Regions from separate parts of the [Ruminococcus] lactaris ATCC 29176 genome, predicted to be linked through region 2. Evidence: predicted binding sites of a transcription regulator. Region 2 holds the regulator's gene; the other holds the start of a gene.
What was found. The regulator Rex, encoded in region 2, represses fermentation and respiration genes when NADH is low (regulators of the CRP and FNR family bind a similar motif). The targets are predictions, from matches to a motif close to ATTGTTAANTANTTAACAAT.
Positions count from the first base shown of each region.

Region 1: the regulator Rex is predicted to act here: its motif matches at 4,573-4,592, upstream of gap (type I glyceraldehyde-3-phosphate dehydrogenase).

Region 1 is NZ_CP102292.1:1,532,976-1,540,930, reverse strand. Features, by position in the region: gene NQ541_RS07275 (oligosaccharide flippase family protein) at 1-255, opposite strand, end outside; gene NQ541_RS07270 (RrF2 family transcriptional regulator) at 396-851, shown strand; gene nifS (cysteine desulfurase NifS) at 909-2,090, shown strand; gene nifU (Fe-S cluster assembly scaffold protein NifU) at 2,174-2,617, shown strand; gene mnmA (tRNA 2-thiouridine(34) synthase MnmA) at 2,617-3,693, shown strand; gene NQ541_RS07250 (histidinol-phosphatase HisJ family protein) at 3,690-4,511, shown strand; gene gap (type I glyceraldehyde-3-phosphate dehydrogenase) at 4,670-5,689, shown strand; gene NQ541_RS07240 (phosphoglycerate kinase) at 5,818-7,017, shown strand; gene tpiA (triose-phosphate isomerase) at 7,157-7,906, shown strand.
Region 2 is NZ_CP102292.1:1,409,141-1,417,095, reverse strand. Features, by position in the region: gene ftsY (signal recognition particle-docking protein FtsY) at 1-715, shown strand, start outside; gene ilvA (threonine ammonia-lyase) at 693-1,907, shown strand; gene NQ541_RS06705 (DUF1653 domain-containing protein) at 2,014-2,505, shown strand; gene abc-f (ribosomal protection-like ABC-F family protein) at 3,458-5,395, opposite strand; gene NQ541_RS06695 (redox-sensing transcriptional repressor Rex) at 5,576-6,217, shown strand; gene NQ541_RS06690 (bifunctional ADP-dependent NAD(P)H-hydrate dehydratase/NAD(P)H-hydrate epimerase) at 6,293-7,792, shown strand; gene alr (alanine racemase) at 7,793-7,955, shown strand, end outside.

The DNA of each region.
Region 1 (7,955 bases), 120 kb from region 2:
AATCGACTGAGCTTCAATATATTTGCCACGGGATGCCTTCTGGGCAACAGTCCGTGAAATTGCAGCTTCGATCCCGGCAGTACTCAGTGAAAGGCAGAAAAGATAAACCGGAAAGATCAGTTGGTAAAGACCGACATTTTCCTCACCAAAGATGTGACTTGTAAACATACGGAAGAAAAATCCCATAAACCGGCTGAGGATTCCAACGAAAGTAAGAATGAATGTTCCCTGAATCAATTTGGTTCTGGCAGGCATGAAAGAGCCTCCTGATGAATTGTTCTTTTAATATTTATTTCGGGAACAGCCTTGACAGAACAAAATACGAGTGATATCCTACTAAAGAAAATCCTAGTACAATACTAGGGATAATTAGCTGGATAAAAGAAGGTGAAAATTTGAAACTGTCAACGAAAGGCAGATATGGTCTGAGAGCCCTGATCGATCTTGCACAATATAGTGAGGAGACACCGGTATCTATCACAAGTATTTCAAAAAGGCAGGATATTTCTGAACGCTATCTCGAACAGCTTATGTCCATGCTGAAAAAAGCAGGAATAGTAAAGAGCATCCGGGGAGCAAATGGAGGTTATATCCTTGCAAGAGATGCAAAAGAAATCTCAGTAGGTGAAGTACTCCGGGCATTGGAAGGAAGTCTGGAACCGGTAGAGTGTGCAGGTCTTGATCCCAGGGGAGGCTGTCAGGCATCAGAAAGCTGCGTGACAAAGTATGTATGGAAACGGATCAATGACAGTATTAACCGGACAGTGGATGATATCTGGTTAAGTCAGTTGGTGGAGGAAGGACGTAATACTCCATGCGATGATAAAGATCGCTCGCAGTGCAAAAACTGAATAAAATACAGGAAAAGAATCAGAACAAAATCAGAACGGATACGGAGGCAAAGGACAATGGGAAAACTAATTTATCTTGATAATGCAGCAACGACAAAGACGGCACCGGAAGTTGTTGAGGCAATGCTGCCATATTTTACGGAGCATTTTGGAAATCCATCCAGTGTATACAGTGTGGGTTCATCAAATAAAGAAGTTATAACGAAGCAGAGAGAGACGATCGCCAAGGCTCTTGGAGCAAAGACGGATGAAATCTATTTTACAGCAGGAGGTTCAGAGTCGGATAACTGGGCTTTGAAAGCAACAGCAGAAGCTTATGAATCAAAAGGTAAGCATATTATTACGACTAAGATTGAGCATCATGCAATCCTTCATACAGGAGAGTATCTGGAGAAGCGTGGATATGAGGTGACTTATCTGGATGTGGATGAGAATGGTATTGTCAGTCCGGAAGCTGTGGAAGCTGCAATCCGCCCGGATACGATATTGATCAGTGTTATGTTTGCTAACAATGAAATCGGTACGATTGAACCGATTAAAGAAATCGGAGAGATCGCACATAAACATGGAATCTTATTCCATACAGATGCAGTTCAGGCATTTGGACAGGTTCCGATCAACGTAGATGAGATGAATATTGATATGCTCAGTTCCAGTGGACATAAGTTGAACGGACCAAAGGGAATCGGTTTCCTGTATATCAGAAAAGGAGTTAAGATCCGTTCTTTTGTACACGGCGGGGCTCAGGAGAGAAAGCGTCGTGCAGGAACAGAGAACGTTCCGGGAATCGTAGGATTTGGAAAAGCTGTGGAACTTGCAGTGGCTTCTATGGATGATCGGATCAGAAAAGAGACAGAACTGAGAGATTATGCGATTGCAAGAATTGAGAAAGAGATTCCATACTGCCGTCTGAACGGAGACCGGACAAGACGTCTTCCGAATAATATCAATTTCAGTTTCCGGTTTGTAGAGGGAGAGTCCCTTTTGATCATGCTGGATATGAAAGGAATCTGTGCATCCAGTGGTTCAGCCTGTACATCCGGTTCTCTGGATCCGTCACACGTACTTCTCGCCATCGGTCTGCCTCATGAGATTGCACATGGCTCACTTCGTATGACCTTAAGTGCAGAGACAACAAAAGAAGAGATTGATTATACGATTGACAATCTGAAAGAGATTGTGGCACATCTTCGCAGTATGTCTCCACTGTATGAAGACTTTATGAAAAAGCAGAAATAAGAGTTAAAGATCAGGACAATAAAAGATAAGAATAGAGGATAAAAATAAACGGTAAAATCAGAGATTAATGGAGGAAAGTCAGAATGTATACAGAAAAGGTAATGGATCATTTTCAGCACCCGAGAAATGTAGGGGAAATTGAGAATGCGAGCGGAGTAGGTACAGTAGGAAACGCAAAATGTGGAGATATCATGAGAATTTATCTGGATATCGATGAAAATCAGATCATCCAGGATGTAAAATTCAAGACTTTTGGATGCGGTGCAGCGGTTGCAACTTCCAGTATGGCAACAGAAATGGTAAAAGGAAAATCTGTTCAGGAGGCAATGGAAGTAACGAACAAAGCCGTTATGGAAGCGTTGGACGGACTGCCGCCGGTAAAGGTACATTGCTCCCTGCTTGCTGAAGAAGCAATCCATGCAGCACTTTGGGATTATGCTGAAAAGCATGGCATCAAAATTGAAGGTCTGAAGAAGCCGAAGTCAGATATTCATGAGGGAGAAGAGGCTGAAGAAGAGGAATATTAATGAGTAAAGGAAAAGTAGTTGTAGGAATGTCCGGAGGTGTGGATTCATCTGTGGCGGCATGGCTTTTGAAGGAGCAGGGATATGATGTCATAGGTGTGACCATGCAGATCTGGCAGGACGAAGAAAATACTGTGCAGGAAGAGAATGGTGGCTGTTGTGGACTGAGTGCGGTGGATGACGCAAGAAGAGTTGCGGCTGCGATCGGGATTCCTTATTATGTCATGAATTTTAAGGATGAGTTCCAAAAGAGCGTGATCGAATATTTTACAAAAGAATATCTTGCCGGAAGAACACCGAACCCCTGTATTGCATGCAATCGGTATGTGAAATGGGAGGCACTGCTTCAAAGAAGCCTTTCTATCGGTGCTGATTATATTGCCACAGGCCATTATGCAAGGATAGAACATCTTCCAAATGGAAGGTATGCGATCCGCCGTTCGGCTACAATGGAAAAAGATCAGACGTATGCACTGTATAATCTAACCCAGGAACAACTGGCACGTACCCTGATGCCTGTAGGAGAATATTCCAAAGACAGGATCCGGGAAATGGCGGATGAGATCGGACTTCTGGTTGCACATAAGCCGGACAGTCAGGATATCTGCTTTGTACCGGATGGTGATTACGCTTCGTTTATTGAAAACACAACAGATCAGGTATTGCCGACCGGTAATTTTGTTACCCCGGAGGGAAAGGTTCTTGGAAAGCATAAGGGGATCATCCATTATACGGTGGGGCAGCGGAAAGGGCTTGGATTGGCTTTGGGATACCCGGCATTCGTCCTTGAAATCCGTCCTGAAACCAACGAAGTTGTGATCGGAACTTACGAGGAATCCCTGACTTATACAGTGCGTGCAAATGAACTGAATTTTATGAGTGTGGAGCAGATCACAGAGCCGGTACGTATCTTTGCAAAGATCCGCTATAACCATAAAGGAGCATGGTGTACTGTGGAACGGACGGGAGAAGATGAAATCGTCTGTACATTTGACGAGCCGATCCGTGCAGCAACACCGGGGCAGGCAGTGGTATTATATGACGGAGAATATGTACTTGGAGGCGGAACAATATTATGATAAAAAGTGACTGCCACATGCATACGTGCTTTTCGGCTGACAGTGAAGCAACGGTTACTTCCATGCTGGATGCAGCGGTTGAAAAAGGACTGGAAGGAGTCTGTATCACAGATCATATGGATCTGGACTTTCCGGAGACCCCGGATTTTCCGGCAAATGCATTTCAATTTGACCTGGATGAGTATTTTGGACAGCTTAACCGTCTGAAGGAACAATATAAAGGAAAACTGGATCTGAGGATCGGAGTGGAGATTGGGCTTCAGAAGCATCTTGGAGAAGCGTATCACCGACTGACAGAAGCATATCCCTTTGATTTTGTAATTGGATCTGTTCATCTGGTTGGTGGACAGGATCCTTATTATCGTAAAATCTTTGAAGGAAGAACGGATGAAGAAGTCTACCGGATGGCTTTCCGGGAAATACTGGAGAATGTGGAGGCAGTGAAAGATTTTGATGCACTGGGACATCTGGATTATGTGGTCCGTTATGGAATCCATCAGGCAGCGGAATATTCTTATAGAAAATTTTCGGATGAGATTGATGCGGTCCTGAAAAAACTGATCGCAGAGGGAAAAGGACTGGAAATGAACCTGGCGGGTATAAAATACGGACTTGGATTCCCGAATCCCCACCCGGATGTACTGAAACGTTACCGGGAGCTTGGCGGGGAGATCATTACGATCGGGGCGGATGCCCATGAACCTGCCCATGTTGCTTATGAATTTGAAAAGGCAACGGAAATACTCCGGGAATGTGGCTTTAGTTATTATGCAGAATTTCATGGACGCAAACCTGTATTTCAAAGGATTGTTCCATAAAATTGTATTTAAATGGATTTAGTACTTGAATTTTTGTTCTTGTTTTAGTACAATTAATTTAGTTGATGAATTCTTAACAATCATCGCTTTGTAAAGAGTTTATCGCCATGGCTGAAGAACAGTCATAACTTTTTAAAAACTTTTAGGAGGAATTAATCATGGCAGTAAAAGTAGCGATCAATGGTTTTGGACGTATCGGACGTCTTGCTTTCAGACAGATGTTCGGAGCAGAAGGATATGAGGTAGTAGCAATCAACGACCTTACATCCCCTAAGATGCTTGCTCATCTGTTAAAATATGACTCAACTCAGGGAACATACGCTCTGGCTGATAAAGTAGAGGCAGGAGAGGATTCCATCACAGTTGACGGAAAAGAGATCAAAATCTACGCTAAGGCTAATGCAGCTGAACTTCCTTGGGGAGAGATCGGTGTTGACGTTGTTCTGGAGTGTACAGGATTCTATACATCCAAAGCAAAAGCTCAGGCTCACATCGATGCAGGTGCTAAGAAAGTAGTTATCTCCGCTCCGGCTGGAAATGACCTTCCGACAATCGTTTACAATGTAAACCACGAGACACTTACAAAAGATGACAACATCATCTCAGCAGCTTCTTGTACAACAAACTGCCTGGCTCCGATGGCAAAAGCTCTTAATGACCTTGCAGCAATCAAGTCCGGTATCATGTGTACAATCCATGCTTACACAGGAGATCAGATGACTCTTGATGGACCGCAGAGAAAAGGCGATCTCAGAAGATCCCGTGCAGCAGCAGTTAATATCGTTCCTAACAGCACAGGTGCTGCAAAGGCAATCGGTCTTGTTATCCCAGAACTGAATGGCAAGCTGATCGGATCTGCACAGCGTGTTCCTACACCAACAGGTTCTACAACAATCCTTACAGCAGTAGTTGATGGAGAAGTTACAGTAGATCAGATCAATGCAGCTATGAAGGCAGCAGCTAATGAGTCTTATGGATACAACGAAGATCAGATCGTTTCCAGCGATATCGTAGGAATGAGATTTGGTTCTCTGTTCGATTCAACTCAGACAATGGCTCTTCCGGTTGGCGATGGTACAACAGAGGTTCAGGTTGTTTCATGGTATGACAATGAGAACTCTTACACAAGCCAGATGGTAAGAACAATCAAATACTTCGGAAAACTTCTTGAGGCTTAATTCTCATAAGAGGATCATGACTTAATAAGCAATTTGAATTATTGACTCACAATGGGGTCCGGTCTTATTGTTGGACCGGACTCCATTTTTGCTATCAAGCAAAGAAAGATTAACAGGAGGCTATTATTATGGCAGCACTTAACAAAAAATCAGTAGATGATATTAATGTAAAAGGAAAGAGAGTCCTTGTAAGATGTGACTTCAATGTTCCACTTATCGATGGAAAAATTACAGATGAGAACCGTATCGTAGCAGCACTTCCGACGATCAAAAAGCTGATTGCAGACGGTGGAAAGGTAATCCTCTGCTCTCATCTTGGAAAGCCGAAGGGAGAGCCAAAACCGGAGCTGTCTCTTGCACCGGTTGCAGTAAGACTTTCCGAACTTCTTGGACAGGAAGTAAAATTTGCAGCAGATCCGGAAGTTGTAGGACCGAACGCAAAAGCGGCTGTTGAAGCAATGCAGGACGGAGACGTTATCCTTCTTGAGAATACACGTTACAGAGCAGAAGAGACAAAGAATGGTGAGGCATTCAGCAAAGATCTTGCATCTCTTTGCGATGTATTTGTGAATGATGCATTCGGAACAGCTCACAGAGCACACTGCTCTAACGTTGGAGTGACTCAGTTTGTTGATACAGCAGTTGTTGGATATCTGATGCAGAAAGAAATCGATTTCCTCGGAAATGCTGTAGAGAATCCGGAAAGACCATTTGTTGCAATCCTTGGTGGTGCAAAAGTATCCAGCAAAATCTCAGTTATCGAGAACTTGCTTGAGAAAGTTGATACACTGATCATTGGAGGTGGAATGGCTTATACATTCAGCAAAGCAATGGGTGGAAATGTTGGTACATCTCTCCTTGAGGAAGACTATTGCCAGTATGCACTTGATATGCTGAAAAAAGCAGAAGATAAAGGTGTAAAGCTGCTTCTTCCGGTTGATAATGTGATCGCTGATGATTTCTCAAATGATGCAAATATTCAGGTAGTTGCAAGTGGAGAAATCCCGGATGGATGGGAAGGTCTTGATATCGGACCGAAGACAGCAGAGTTATTTGCTGATGCTGTTAAGACAGCTAAGACAGTTGTATGGAACGGACCAATGGGATGCTTCGAGATGCCTAAATTTGCAGCAGGTACAAAAGCAGTAGCAGAAGCACTGGCTGCGACTGATGCAGTAACGATCATCGGTGGTGGAGATTCAGCAGCCGCTGTAAATCAGCTTGGATATGGTGACAAGATGACTCATATTTCAACAGGTGGCGGTGCATCACTTGAGTTCCTTGAAGGAAAAGAACTTCCGGGTGTTGCAGCAGCAAATGATAAATAATCACCTGACTAAAGTGGGCGTAAGCAAAAAATGAGTCCAGACAGGGATCACGTTCACCATATCTGATAAGTACGGGCGTATGCAACGGACAGGCATGATAGGGTGAATATCCCTGTAATATGGAAAAGGAGATAGAACAATGGCAAGAAAAAAAATTATTGCAGGAAACTGGAAAATGAATAAGACTCCAAGCGAGGCAGTAGCACTTGTAGAAGAGTTGAAGCCGCTCGTTGCGAACGAGGAAGTTGATGTAGTATTCTGTGTACCGGCTATCGACATTGTACCGGTTGTAGAGGCTGCAAAAGGAACCAATATTCAGGTTGGTGCTGAGAATATGTATTTTGAGGAAAGCGGAGCTTATACAGGCGAAATTTCTCCGAATATGCTTGTAGATGCAGGTGTTAAATATGTAGTTCTCGGTCATTCAGAGAGAAGAGATTACTTCGGTGAGACAAATGAGGATGTTAATAAGAAAGTCCTGAAAGCATTTGAGCATGGTATCACACCGATCATGTGCTGCGGAGAAACTCTTGAGCAGAGAGAGCAGGGCGTAACAATGGACTTCATCCGTCAGCAGGTTAAAGTTGGATTCCAGGGAGTCACAGCAGATCAGGCTAAGACAGCAGTAATCGCTTATGAGCCAATCTGGGCAATCGGAACAGGAAAGACAGCTACAACAGAGCAGGCACAGGAAGTTTGTGCAGGTATCCGTGCATGCATCGCAGAAGTTTATGATGAAGCTACAGCAGAAGCAATCCGTATCCAGTATGGCGGATCTGTAAATGCTGCTACAGCTCCGGAGTTATTTGCTCAGGCAGATATCGATGGTGGTCTTGTAGGTGGAGCATCTCTGAAGGCTGATTTTGGTAAGATCGTAAATTATAAATAAGCCGAATAATTTTGTGTAAAGTTAATAAAAAGTAAGCTTATATATAAGC
Region 2 (7,955 bases):
GCAGCTTCTGATCGACAGTATCCGGGAGCAGATGGATGTAGGTGAGACAGCGTATGAGTTTGAAAACCGGACATCTGTAGTATTTGTGATCGGAGTGAATGGTGTAGGAAAGACAACCACGATCGGAAAGCTTGCAGGAAAGCTGAAAGATCAGAATAAAAAAGTAATTCTTGCAGCAGCAGATACATTCCGTGCAGCAGCAGGAGAACAGCTCAGGGAATGGGCGAACCGTGCCGGTGTTGAAATGATCGGCGGGCAGGAAGGTGCAGATCCTGCGTCAGTTGTCTATGATGCGGTAGCAGCCGCAAAAGCAAGAAAAGCGGATGTACTTTTGTGTGATACAGCAGGCAGACTGCATAATAAGAAAAATCTTATGGAAGAGTTAAAGAAGATCAACCGGGTAATCGACAGAGAATATCCGGATGCTTTTCGTGAGACACTAGTCGTATTAGATGCCACGACGGGACAGAATGCTCTGGCACAGGCAAAAGAATTTAATGAAGTGACAGACATTACAGGAATCGTTCTTACGAAAATGGATGGAACTGCAAAGGGTGGAATTGCTGTAGCGATTCAGGCAGAACTGGGTATCCCGGTAAAATATATCGGAGTTGGTGAGACAATCGATGATCTGCAGAAGTTTGATTCGGAAGAGTTTGTAAAGGCACTGTTCTACAGGGAGGAAGAAAAAAATGATGACATTGGAGAAATTTGAAGAAGCAAGTGAACTTGTCAAGAAAGTGACAAATCCTACAAAGCTGGTTTTCAGTGAGTATCTCAGCACGCAGACGGGAGCAAAAGTATATCTGAAACCGGAAAATATGCAGCATACAGGAGCATACAAGATCAGGGGAGCTTACTATAAGATCAGTACGCTGACAGAGGAAGAACGGAACAGAGGACTGATTACAGCTTCTGCCGGCAACCATGCACAGGGAGTTGCATTTGCAGCAAGAGAATTTGGATGCAAGGCAACGATTGTTATGCCGACAGTTACACCTTTAATCAAGGTAAACAGAACCAAGAGCTATGGGGCAGAAGTTGTACTTCATGGGGATGTATACGATGATGCATATCAGTATGCCTGCAAGCTTGCAGAAGAAAATGGCTACACATTTGTGCATCCGTTTAATGATCTGGATGTCGCTACCGGTCAGGGATCGATTGCAATGGAGATCGTACAGGAACTTCCGACAGTTGATTATATTCTTGTCCCGATCGGTGGCGGTGGTCTGATCACCGGAGTTTCAACACTTGCAAAGATGCTGAATCCGAAGATCAAAGTGATCGGAGTTGAACCTGCAGGGGCAGCCAGCATGACAGCAGCACTGAAAGCAGGGGAAGTTGTAGAACTTGATTCTGCCAATACGATTGCAGACGGAACGGCTGTAAAGGAAGTCGGAGATCAGAATCTGCCGTATGTTCAGGAAAATGTAGATGATATTCTTCTGGTAGAAGATGATGAGCTGATCGGAGCATTTCTGGATATGGTTGAGAATCATAAAATGATCGTAGAAAATTCGGGCCTTCTTTCTGTGGCAGCACTGAAGCAGCTTGACTGTAAAGGAAAGAAAGTTGTCTGTGTACTGAGTGGAGGAAATATGGATGTGATTACCATGTCCTCCATCGTTCAGCATGGACTGATCCAGAGAGACCGTATTTTCTCCGTATCCGTGCTTCTTCCGGATAAGCCGGGTGAGCTTGCACGCGTGGCAGAGACGATCGCAAATGTCCAGGGTAATATTATCAAACTTGAGCATAATCAGTTTGTAAGTACGAATCGAAACGCAGCGGTAGAACTTCGTATCACCATGGAAGCATTTGGAACAGACCATAAGAAGAAGATTCTTGAAGCACTGGATGAAAATGGATTCAGACCAAAGACAATCAGTGCGAAATTATATTAAAAGTCAGGAAGGACAGATTCCTGATCCTTAAACTCTTCAGTTAAAGAGCAACAGAAAGTACAATCTGACAGTTAGATGCAGACAGCAGAAAGAGGGAAACAGAAAAATGGAAAGAAAAAAGCCAGAAGCAGGAGAAAAATATCGTCATTTTAAAGGTGGTATTTATGAGATACTGCATTGTGCCATATCGACAGAGACGAGAGAAGAAATGGTTGTCTATGTAGCGGTGAACAGAACAAAGGGAAAAGTTTTTGTGAGCAGACTGGTGAATTTTATGAGTCCATTAATCCGGGAACAGGCAGATGAGTGGGGACAGAAATATCGTTTTGAAAAGATAGAAGAAGTTGCTCCGATTTGTGAATCCGAGGCACTGCAGGATGATATGACGATGATTCTGGAATTTCTGGATCTTGAAAAAAATGAAGAAAAACTGGAATATCTGAAAAAGCACAGGCTTGTACTGAGCGAACGATTTCTGACGGCGGCTGCAGAAAGTCTGGAATATGCAGAACGTGAAGAATCTTTGGAAGAACGGTATGCAGGGCTGGTTCGGTTTCTGCAGATGAAGAGCAGATATGAGAGCGGGAGATTAAGGTAGAAAATTTGTAGTTGTTGGGGTGATACGCTTGTAAATCAGAAAGCTTCTTTGTGGCGAAGCGGACGCGGAAAGCAGGGACATTCCTTCGCGGTGCAGGCCCGCTTTACCTCAGCCCGTTGACCGTTTGTAACTCGAAAGTGGAAATCTTCGTGCAATGGCACTCGATTTACTTTCTCTAACAAACGCTGCAAAGTGTCTTCGGAACGCTCCCTGCTAATGCACCTGCTCAGGAATACCCTGCTTTCCGCTGGTAGTCACAGTAAGAAGTTTTTTTCTGACTCCACAGCGTAGTCACTCAACAATGCAAATTTAAAAAGAATAGAAAAAAGCCGGATGGCTATTGACTAAGATACTCGATCGTAAAGATGTCGGGGGCAAAAGCCCCCGACTTTGATGCCTACGGATTGCTCCGTGCTACGCACTTCCACAATCCTACCCAATATTCGCATATCGTGGGATTATCATCCCACTTTTATGCTCATATCGGGGCGGAGCCTAAGGTCTTTCACCCACCTATGAGCAAGCTCATGTGGGCTTAGACCTTTTGACCCTGGCATCTCGTAAATATTGTATTTACTATTTGATGGAGCATTTATCTTCGTCGATAGCCATCCGGCTCTTTATTTCTTATTGGAATTTCGTCTTTGTTGGGAGAAAATGTTCTGGTATGAGGGAAAATTTTCTGATTTGAAAAGCCTAATATCCACCCTTGCTGTTGCGTGAGCAGTGCATTGACAAGGAGCGTTCCGAAGACACTTTGCCCAACTTGTTAAGGAACGTAAACAGGAGTGCCTCTGCACGAGTGTTTCCACATTCCTGTTACAAGTTGTCAACGGGCTGAGGTAAAGCGGGTCCTGCACTGCGATGCAACAGCAAGGGCGGATATGGACGCTCTTCTGTCAAAAAGCCTTCCTGATACCGAATCATTTTCACCCCAACAAATACAAATTTATTACACGTCCTCCGCCAACTCTTCCCACCGCTCGTACAAGGCTTCCAGCTTTTCCTCATTTTCAGCCCGCTCGGTAGAAAGTTTCTGACATTCGATGGAGTTGGAGTAAATTTCTTCTTTTGTCAGTTCTTCATCGATTACGGTATTTCGTTCTTCCAGCTTTGCAATTTCTTCTTCTGTCTTTTTCAGATCGTTTTTGCGTTTCCGCTCTTTTGCCTGCTGCTCTTTCTGCTCCTGCCAGCTCAATTTGGATTCTGTCTGATTGTCGGAAGAAGATTCCGAGGGAGCAATACCGGCAGATACGGCAGGGGCAGATGCGTATGCCCGGGTCAGTTCTTCTTTCTTTTCAAGATAGTAGTCATAGTTTCCGATATAATTTACAAAAGTCTGATTGACAAGCTCCAAAATGCGGGAACAGGTCTGATTAATAAAATACCGGTCATGGGAGACATAAAGAACCGTTCCGCTGTAGTTGTTCAGGGCTTCTTCCAGGATTTCCTTGGAGGTAATATCCAGATGGTTGGTAGGTTCATCGAGAATCAGGAAATTTGCCTCGGACAGCATCAGCTTTGCGAGGGATACACGTCCTTTTTCGCCACCGCTGAGTGTACGGATTTGTTTAAAGACTTCCTCCCCGGTAAACTGAAATGCAGCAAGTGTATTGCGGATCTGCGTATGAGTCAGGGATGGGTAGTCATCGGAAATTTCATCGAAAATCGTCTTTTCATCATGAAGGACGTGATGTTCCTGATCGTAATATCCGATTTTGACTTTTGATCCAAGCGTGAAAGATCCCTCGTCTGCAGAGACTACTTGGTTGATAATTTTTAACAGGGTAGTTTTTCCTGTACCATTATCACCAATGATGGCAACGTGTTCCCCGCGATGGATCTCAAAGCTGATATCCTGAAAAAGTTGCTGGCTGTCAAAGCGTTTGGACAGATGTTCAACTGTCAGGACGTCCGATCCGCTGATACAGGACGGCTCAAGAGAAAAGTGCATTTCGCGGACGCTTTCAACGGGCTTTTCAACAGGAGTGATACGGTCCAACATTTTTTCCCGGCTTTCAGCCCGCTTGATGGATTTCTCCCGGTTGAAAGAACGAAGTTTCTCGATGACTGCCTGCTGATGCTTTATTTCACGCTGCTGGTTCATGTATTCTTTCAGGCGGGCATCACGGATCTGTTGCTTTTTCGCTGCATAGGCTTTGTAGTTTCCCATATACATACGAATATGAGCCTGATCGACCTCAATGACTTTTGTTACGACACGGTTCAGAAAATACCGGTCATGGGAAACAATCAATACGGCTCCTGAATAATTTAAAAGATACGTTTCCAACCATGCAATGGAACTAAGATCCAGATGGTTGGTCGGCTCGTCCAGTAAGAGGATATCAGGGCTTGTCAGAAGCAGTTTTCCAAGAGAGACTCGTGTCTTCTGACCTCCTGAGAGGGTATCGGTCTGCTTGGAAAAATCATCCTCTGTAAATCCAAGCCCCTTCAGGACACCAGTGATTTCACTTTCACAGGCATAGCCATTTTTGGCCTCATATTCAGACTGAAGCCGGTTGTATGTATCCAGCCGGTTTTTCAGATCTTCCCCGGTTAAGGATTTCAGTTCCTGCTCGATGGAACGAAGCTGGGCTTCCATTGCAAAGATATCGGCTTTTGCACTTTTTACTTCCTCATAGATTGTATTGCCGGATGTCAGATCCTGACGCTGTGCAAGATAACCGAGAGTCTTCCCTTTGGCAAGAATAACATCGCCACCGTCCAGGGGTTCCTCCCCGATGATCATTTTCAGAATCGTAGATTTCCCGGCACCATTGATCCCGACAAGAGCTGCCTTCTCCCGGTCTTCAATATGAAAAGAACCGTCGCAGACAATGGTATGTTCGCCGAATGCTTTATTCAGATTGTGACAGGCTAAAATCATAATCAATAAACTCCTTATATCATAGTTCTTATTTTAAAATGGCTCTTCATTATTATAAAACTCCAAGTATCTATTATATCGAAAATAGCCGAAAATACAAGAAGTAGGAAAGTAAAGTTTGACAGAAGTTTAACTATTCTATATAATGTTGGGTAGATTATGATGTGGAGGGCAATGGAAGTGGAACAAAGAAAAATATCACGTGCCGTAATTTCCAGGCTTCCAAGATATTATAGATATTTGGGAGACCTGCTTGAAGCGGGTGTAGAGAGGATCTCATCCAATGACCTGAGTAAAAAGATGCAGGTAACAGCATCCCAGATCCGGCAGGATCTGAACAATTTCGGTGGATTTGGACAGCAGGGATATGGATATAATGTAAAGTACCTTTATACGGAGATTGGAAAGATACTGGGACTGGATAAGGATCATAACTTTATTATTATCGGTGCCGGTAATCTTGGACAGGCACTGGCAAATTATGCATCATTTGAACGGAATGGATTTATTTTAAAAAGTTTATTTGATGTGAATCCGCGTCTTGAGGGAGTGACGATCCGGGGAATCCCTGTCAGAATGCTGGATGAACTGGAAGGATACCTGCAGGAAAATGATATTGAGATTGCAGCTCTTACACTTCCCAAGTCAAAAGCGGAGGAAGTAGCGGATGTCCTGGTAGCGAATGGGATCAAGGCCATTTGGAATTTTGCACATACGGATCTTACACTTCCCAAGGATGTCATTGTGGAGAGTGTACATCTTGCTGACAGTCTGATGAAATTGTCTTATAATATCAGCCAGCACAATGAAATTCAAAAATAGCAGAGGACTGCTGCGGGTATGGTCATAGCTGGACCGGTCCGCAGCAGTTTGTCTTTAAAAGAAAGGGGACTGCTCATGAGATATTTACCGGACGGAGAACAGATGAAGAAAGCAGATCAGTATACGATCCAGCAGATCGGTGTACCTTCTGTGGTTCTTATGGAGAGGGCAGCATTAAAAATTGTTGAAGTACTGGAAGAAAAGAAAAAGGATTTAAGGCGACCACTGATCGTATGCGGCAGTGGAAATAATGGCGGAGATGGATTTGCTGTGGCAAGACTTCTGGCTGAAAAGGGCTGCCATGTGGATGTGCTTTTTACGGGAAGAGAAAGCTCTATGACGGAAGAATGCAGATTGCAGGCTCAGATCGACAAAAATCTCGGGATTAATTTGTTTACAGAAATCCCCGAGAAAGAGTATACTGTGATCATTGATGCAATTTTTGGCGTTGGTCTGTGCAGAGAAGTTGCAGGACACTACAGAGATGTGATCGGATGGATGAACCGGCAGACGGCACAGAAGGTTGCAGTGGATATTCCATCAGGAATCTGTTCTGCTACAGGAAAGGTGCTTGGTATTGCATTTCAGGCGGAACTGACAGTATCTATGGCATGTCAGAAGCGTGGCTGTGCTTTGTATCCGGGACAGATCTGTGCGGGAGAGGTTGTTCCGGTAACGATCGGGATTGATCCCGAGTACTTTTTTGAACAGAAAAGTGTCTGCATGACCTATGATAAAAAGGAGCTGGGAAATCTGCTGCCGGAAAGAAAAGAGGATTCGCATAAGGGCAGTTTTGGCAGAGTCCTTATGATCACCGGCAGTCCGGGAATGGCAGGAGCAGCTTATCTTTCAGCTACAGCAGCGTATACGGTTGGTGCCGGACTTGTCCAGATCTATACAGCAGAAGAGAACAGGCAGGTACTTCAGGGACTTCTTCCAGAGGCGATCATTTCCTGCTATAGAGAGTATGATGAAGAGAAACTGGATCAACTGATCGGGTGGGCAGATGTCATCTGTATCGGCTGTGGATTAGGACAAAGCAGTAGATCAGAAAAGATTTTGCTGCATACAATAGAGAAAGCAAAGTGTTCCTGCGTGATTGATGCAGATGGACTGAACCTTCTTGCAGGAAGGAAAGATCTGTATAAAAAACTTGGGAAAAATATGATCCTCACCCCTCATATGAAAGAAATGTCCCGGCTGACAGGAATCTCTGTATCAGAAATTGTAGAACGGCGGTTTGAAGTACTTCACCGGTTTACCGAGGAATCCCCGTGTATCTGTGTCTTAAAAGACAGCAGGACGATAGTTGCCCAGAAAGACAGGCAGAACTTCCTTAATCTGGCAGGCAATGCAGCCATGGCAAAAGGCGGTTCGGGAGATGTGCTTGCGGGTGTGATCACCGGACTTCTCGCACAGGGAATGGATGGATTTCAAAGTGCAGTGACAGGCGTTTTTCTGCATGCCTGTGGTGGAGATGAGGCAAGGGATAAAAAAGGTGGTTACAGTGTTCTCGCAAGGGATCTGATCCATGGAATACAGGTAGCGATGAAGAAAGCAAAGGAGTGTAACTAAATGAAGAAATACAGCAGAGTTTGTGCATATATCGATTTGGATGCCATTGCATATAATATGGAGCAGATGAAAAAGCGGATTGGCGAAGACGGAAAACTGATCGCAGTCATCAAGACCGACGGATATGGTCATGGGGCAGTTCCGCTGGCGAAAATGTTTGAAG